DNA from 2 places in the Azotosporobacter soli genome. Region 2 is predicted to be linked to the other one. Evidence: riboswitches for the same ligand, from Rfam matches in the RefSeq annotation. Region 2 holds a riboswitch; the other holds the start of a gene.
The links. A riboswitch is a leader RNA that binds a small molecule or an ion and turns the genes downstream of it on or off. The one in region 2 is predicted to bind cyclic di-AMP.
Positions count from the first base shown of each region.

Region 1: linked by a shared signal. The riboswitch ahead of QTL79_RS15025 (C40 family peptidase) and the one ahead of QTL79_RS10465 (3D domain-containing protein) in region 2 are both predicted to bind cyclic di-AMP.

Region 1 is NZ_JAUAOA010000022.1:16,576-19,994, forward strand. Features, by position in the region: gene QTL79_RS15020 (ABC transporter ATP-binding protein) at 1-1,190, opposite strand, end outside; gene QTL79_RS15025 (C40 family peptidase) at 1,379-1,999, opposite strand; cyclic di-AMP (ydaO/yuaA leader) riboswitch at 2,054-2,198, opposite strand; gene QTL79_RS15030 (glycosyltransferase family 2 protein) at 2,239-3,210, opposite strand; gene aroH (chorismate mutase) at 3,252-3,419, opposite strand, start outside.
Region 2 is NZ_JAUAOA010000010.1:25,809-29,227, reverse strand. Features, by position in the region: gene QTL79_RS10475 (nitrite/sulfite reductase domain-containing protein) at 1-2, shown strand, start outside; gene QTL79_RS10470 (hydantoinase/carbamoylase family amidase) at 68-1,288, shown strand; cyclic di-AMP (ydaO/yuaA leader) riboswitch at 1,346-1,487, shown strand; gene QTL79_RS10465 (3D domain-containing protein) at 1,498-2,160, shown strand; tRNA gene QTL79_RS10460 (tRNA-Val) at 2,286-2,362, opposite strand; tRNA gene QTL79_RS10455 (tRNA-Val) at 2,524-2,600, opposite strand; gene QTL79_RS10450 (histidine phosphatase family protein) at 2,782-3,411, shown strand.

The sequences.
Region 1 (3,419 bases), on a different contig from region 2:
ATATCGACGCCATTATATAAAATCGCGCCGTGCACCGGATCGTAAAAACGCAGCAACAGGTTGGCAAAAGAAGATTTACCCGCGCCGCTCGGCCCGACAATCGCAATCATTTCACCCGGTTTGGCCAATAGACTGATGTTGCTCAGAGTCGGCACTTCCGGCTGGTAAGCAAACGAAACGCTTTCGAATGAAACCGACTGCGGCGTGACATTCAAGAGCTCCTGCGGACCATCGCTAACACCGTTTTCATTCCCTTCCCCGAGTCGTTCCAAGCGTTGCCATGCCACTTCACCCAGCTTGAGGCGCGACATCGCCATGCTGATTTTTTTCAACGGTACCGGAATATTGATAATATAGATCAAAAAGGCAAACATGCCTCCCATGCTCAAATGGCCACTGATAACCTGATAGCCGCCATACCAGATGATTACCGTTAAGCCGATGGCCGCTAAGAATTCAACCAGCGAGAGCAACAATGCATTCAACCGCTGTACGCGCATCAGATCGCCCTGCGCTTTTTGTACATCACGATTGAATTTTTCACACTCATACTCCTGCCGGACATAACTTTGAATCACCGGTATTGTCGACAAGGCTTCGTGCAGACTGCCCGTAAGACGGCTAAGAGCATCTTCGACCATCGTTCCGAGCGTCGCGATCCGTTTATTGAATCCCTTGATTGCTAAGACAATGAACGGCAGAACCGCAAATGTGACCAACGCCAATTGCCAGTCGAAATAAATCATGATGCCCAATATGAGCAGCAAGTTAAGACTTTCCACCAGTAAATCCGGCAACGCAAGCATCACTGCCTGCTGAACCAACAACAAGTCATTTGTGAATAAGGATATAATTTCACCTGCCGGTACATTGACAAAAAAAGCATAATCTTTGGCCTGCAATTTTTTGAATAATTCCAGTCGCTGCGTTGTCACCATCTGGTTGCCTGCTTTAGCAATCAGATAGCCGTGAAGAAAAGAAAACAAGCCCCTAATTACATAGAGACCGACAATAACCCCTATGATGCCATGCAATAAAGATAAACTGTTCTTCATTAAGGCGTCGTCAATCAAGCGTCGAATAACCAGCGGCGCCGATAAACCAGCTAAACTCGCTATTACAAAACCAGCCAATGCGGTCATGATTAGCGAGCAGTAAGGACGTATGAAAAGATTCCAATAGAATAACATGCGAAGCCTCCAACGGAGCATTCTAAAATACTGATGCTGATTGTATTAATTATTGGTCTAACACGTAAAACCCTCTTTTTTTCAAAAGAAAAGTTGGCTTGCATCCGTAGCCGCGTTACTTTAGAAGTATCCGGCTTCATTTTTAAAATAAAGATGGAGGCCAACGACGGCCTCCACACACAAAAACACTACAACACCTTACGAGCACCAATGTAACGTGGCCCCCAGTAACCGCTATCCAAACTGGATACCATAACTCCGTTGCTAGTACTGGCATGAATAAATTGTCCGCTTCCTACATAAATGCCGACATGCGATGCACCTGGCGCATACGTCTGGAAAAACACCAAGTCGCCAGGTTGCAGACGGCTGTACGAAACTGACTGCCCCACTTCAAACTGTTCGTCGGCTGCCCGCGGCAGATAAACGCCAGCCTGAGCATAAACATAACGAACATAGCCGGAACAATCAAATCCACCAGGGCCGGTTCCACCAAATGCATAAGGCACACCTTGATAGCGCATGGCAGTTTGCACGATTCTTCTGACCGCAGATGTGGATCCGTCGCTACGACTGGCAGGAATATCCCGCCCCATCAGCATCCGATAGGTTTGTTCCCCTAAAATGCCGTCGACTTCCAATCCTTTGTCGCGTTGGAACGCTCTTACCGCATTCGCTGTCGAACTGCCGAAATCACCATCTGCAGCTCCGGCATCATAGCCAAGCGCCCCCAACTGATTCTGAATCGCTGCCACGTCTTGACCTTGGTCTCCTTGCCGATAAGATTCTGCGCCGCAAACACTAAACATCGCTGCGGTCAACAGACATCCCAGCAAGATTGCACGGGAAAAGATACGCAAATTACTACTCCTCTCATGAGCCTGCGAGGTTAGCTGACGGGTTAGGGTCGAGAAGCACCCCACTTTGCCAACATAAATGCTGACAATAACGTTTCACCCCAAAGTTTGGTTCCCCCGCTCCTGGGCTAGGATTAGGCTTTTTTAGTTACCCGAATGGCTTTACACTTATAGTTATTCGACGTCTAGGACTATTTTCCTGCCCAATGGTCGTTTTTTGTTATCAATTTGTTATCTTTTGTTTGTAAATCCGCTCGAACAAGATAAAGTGGTCGCTGCTTTACCTCTTCAAAGATACGACCAACATACTCGCCGATGATGCCAAGACCTAAAAGCTGCAAACCGCCAAGCAGCGCAATGCTGGCCGTTGTCGTAGCCCAGCCTGGCACGGCTTCTTGCGTGAACAGCTTTATATAGATAACATGCATCGTCACGATAAAACTGATCGCGGCGAAGACCAATCCGACATAAAAAGCAAAGCGCAACGGCAGCGTAGAATAACCGGTAATGCCGTCCAGTGCAAAATTAATCATTTTCTTCAGCGAAAATTTGGAGGTTCCTGCATGGCGGCGCGGCGCGACAAATTCGACAGTCGTTTGACGATATCCGATAGCGCCAATCAGGCCGCGAATAAAGCGTGCCTTTTCACGAAACAAGCGAAAGCTCATTACAGCCTTGCGATCAAGCAGACGAAAGTCAGAACCGCCTTCACGGATGTGAACCTTAGACAACGAATTGATCAGTTTGTAAAACAATTCCGATGTTTTCGTCTTAAACCAAGAAACACCTTCCGTTTTTGCCCTGATCGTTTGGACGATTTCATAACCGTTTTCCCAATGTTCGAGCAGCCGAGGTATTAGCTCCGGCGGATGCTGCATGTCCCCGTCCATTGTGACGACCGCATCGCCGTCCGCGTGGTCGAGTCCGCAAGTCAGCGCCAACTGATGTCCATAATTACGCGCCATAATAATGGCGCGTACGCGACAGTCTTCTTCTGCCAAACGTGCGAGTATAGCCGGCGTCGCATCCGTCGACCCATCGTCAACAAAAATAACTTCAAACACATACGACAATGGAGTCATATGTTTACACACTTCTTGATAAAAAAATTCGATGTTCTCTTCTTCATTGAACACCGGCACAACGATAGACAACCGTTTCATTGATTCAACTCCCTGTCTCCGACGGGTATTGCACCCTCCTGTTATTGTTTTACATCCTGGCGCAACACCGTTGCTCCGTGTAAATAAATATGCTTGATTTCCTTTTGACTGCGCTCCGTATTCAGCAACGCCAACACCCTAACGCACTGTTTAACGCCATCCGGCTGTTCAATTTCCTGCGTTCCAAAAAGCGGCACCTCATTCCAGCC
Region 2 (3,419 bases):
GAGTTAAAAGGCAAAACAGCAGAGCTTGTTTTGCCTTTTTGCAAACTGATAAGAAAGGGTGACGGAGATGGCTGGAGAATGGCTTTGGATTGAACGTGAATTGAAAAAGTTAGCTGAATTTAGTGTAGGCAACAAAGGAATCAGCCGGCTTGCTTTTTCGCCCGAAGAGAAAGCGGCTCGTCTTCATATTGAATCACTCATGCAAGAAATTGGCATGCAGACGCGTGTGGATGCAGCAGGAAATTTGATTGGCAGATTGGAAGGGCGCGATAGTGGTGCTGCGGTAGTTGCGACCGGTTCGCACTTGGACACGGTTCCAGAGGGGGGCAGACTGGATGGGGTGCTAGGGGTGCTGTGTTCGCTTGCCGCAGTTAAGGCTGCTGCTAAGCAAGGTGAGCTGCGTCATCCGGTAGAATTGATCGTGTTTTCCGGTGAAGAGCCTAGTCGTTTTGGCCTCGAGGCCATTGGCTGTAAAGCGATGGTTGGACTTGCGGATCCTGGAAATTGGCAAAAATTGAAAGATGAGACAGGTACAAATCTGAAAAATGCTTTTGAAGAATTTGAATTAGCGTGGGTGGATATTCCGAACGCAACACGAAGTAAAGGTGAAATTAAAGCGTTTTTAGAAGTGAATATAGAACAGGGCGGTATTCTTGAAAAGGTTGGCATGTCATTAGGGATGGTTGAAGAAGGCGTAGCGCCGATTCGATTTAAAATTGTGGTAGAGGGTTTGGCAGCTCATACTGGCGTTACGCCGGTAGAGGAACGTCAAGATGCGTTGGTGACGTCGGCAAAGATGATTCTCGCCGTGCAGGAAATTGCACAAGAACACTCGGGAGAAGGAATTATTGCAACAATCGGGCAGCTGAAGGTTTCTCCTGGTGCAATCAATGTGGTTCCAGGACAGGTTGAAATGTGGGCGGAAATATGCGGGCGAAATGGCGAAAGTGTTATTGAATGTTTGCAGGAGGTCAAAGATGCAATTAGTACGATCGCCGAGGAAGAAGAGACGACTGTGTGCATTGAAATGTTGTCGGCAGATCGAGCGGTGCGATTATCCGAAACAATTATTGAATTGATAGAGGATTTATGCCAGGTCAAAGGAATTAGATGCAAACGACTTGAAAATGCTTCCGGGAAAAATGCGATGCATATGGCGCGGATTTGTAGTGCGGGCTTATTGGTCTTGCCCGTTAGAGGAACCATTAATGAACAACTGGTGGAGTCTTCAGAAATTGAAAATGCTGTTGAAGTGATGACGGAAGCGTTGATGAGGCTGGCGCAATAATTGTTTAAGAGAAAGTCGTCGGGTTGATTTTTGACTTGTGAAAAAATATATAGTAAAATATTGAATACGCCGAATCCTATGATAAGGTACGGGGGAACCAATAATTGGGGTGAATTCGCATCGCGAAAGGGCAAATTTCTACTACTTCTCTTTAGCCCGAACCCGTCAGCTAACTCCGGAGGCGATAAAGAAAGAGAGGTGTGTTTCTGTTGAAAAAAAACGCCTATCTCAGTATGCTTGCTGCATGTTTGGTGCTAACGGTTTCGACTTCCGCTGATGCGGCTTCTTCCACATCACAAGTAAAAGCGGCAGCTGTTGGGAAAACATCAACGGTGCAAGCGCAACCGACAGTTGTGGATGACGGTACTGTTCGTTTGGGGATGCGGGGAGAAGAAGTTAAAATTGTTCAGCGCCTTTTAGCGGAAATGGGATTTTACGTTGGAGATATTGATGGTATTTTTGGCAATGGCACGCTGCAAGCGGTGCGAGATTTTCAAACGGTCCATAACCTGATTGCGGATGGCGTTGTTGGCAAAGAAACATTGGCAACAATGAAACGGAGCGAGGCCTCGGGTATTTCAACGAGCCGGTTCAGCCGCTCGTTGACTATGAGTGCTTCAGCGTATTCGCGCTTTGATGCGGGAAATTCGGATTATACTTGCCGCGGTAACTTGCTGCGCAAAGGTTTAGTAGCGGTTGATCCTAATGTTATTCCGCTTGGGACGAGATTGTATATTCCTGGTTATGGCTATGCTATTGCGGACGATACTGGTGGAGCGATTCGAGGCAATAAAATTGATCTGGCTTTTGATAGTCATGAAGAAGCGATTCAATTTGGGCGACAACGAATTACCGTGAATATTTTGGATTAAGAAGATAAAAATAAAAAATGCGCAATGGAATTTCAATTCCATTGCGCATTTTTTATCAGAAACAGGATTTGCAAAAGAAAAGCGCTACGTAGCCAAGAGAGCTGCGTAGCGCTTGTTTTATAAAATGGTGGGGTTAGGCGGACTCGAACCGCAGACCTCTTCGATGTCAACGAAGCGCTCTAACCAACTGAGCTATAACCCCTTGAACGAGATTAATTATATTACGGTAAACAAAAAAAGTCAATGCCTTTTTTGAAAGTTTTATTGAAAGACCTTCCGTTTATCGAGTTATGCTTGTTCCAGCAAATGAAAAAAATAAAAACGCAACATGACTGTCGTAGCATGCGGCGTCTATCTTGAAGATGGTGGGGTTAGGCGGACTCGAACCGCAGACCTCTTCGATGTCAACGAAGCGCTCTAACCAACTGAGCTATAACCCCTTAGCAAGATTAATTATATTACGGTAAACTTAAAAGTCAATCTTTTTCTTAGGGAAAGAACGAGTCTGCAAGAATAAAAAGAGGTAAAATTCTGATTTTAAGCGAAAGTAATTGGTAGTATCATCTATGAATCATATAGTTTGCAGTGCATTTGCGCCAAGTGCGTGAGGAAGGAAGTGCTATGATGACAACGATATTATTGGTGCGTCATTGTGAAGCGGATCATCATGTCAATGGATTGACTGGCGGTTGGACAGATACCCATCTCACAGAACGCGGCAAGAGGCAGGCGGAAGCTGTTGCTTCAAGAATTGCTGCGCTGTGGAGTGGTGAGCCTTTTTCACTCTACACAAGTGATTTGCATAGAGCGAAAGAGACTGCGGATGCCATCGCCAATCGATGCAAAGTGAAAGCGATTTCAACGATTGCGCTGCGAGAAATGAATAATGGCAAAGCGGCCGGTTTGACAGAAAAAGAGGCGCATCGGATTGCGAATCAGACTACCGATCATGATCTGCTTGATTGGCGACATTATCCGGGGAGTGAAACCTGGCGCGAGTTTAACCGCCGGGTTGAAGAATTTCTTGACGAAATTGAAAATTGTCAAAATAATCGTATGGTAATTGTTGCACATCGTGGAACGTTAATCAATGTCGTGATCTGGTGGCTCGCATATCGGCTTGACGAGCATAAAAAGCTACCTGTTTCGTTGACGGCGGCGCCAGGCTCAATGTCGCTCTTAAGCTGCAATAAATGGGGCGAAAAGACGATTGAATATATGAATGATTTCAGCCATATTAGAGGTCTTTAGTTGAAGAA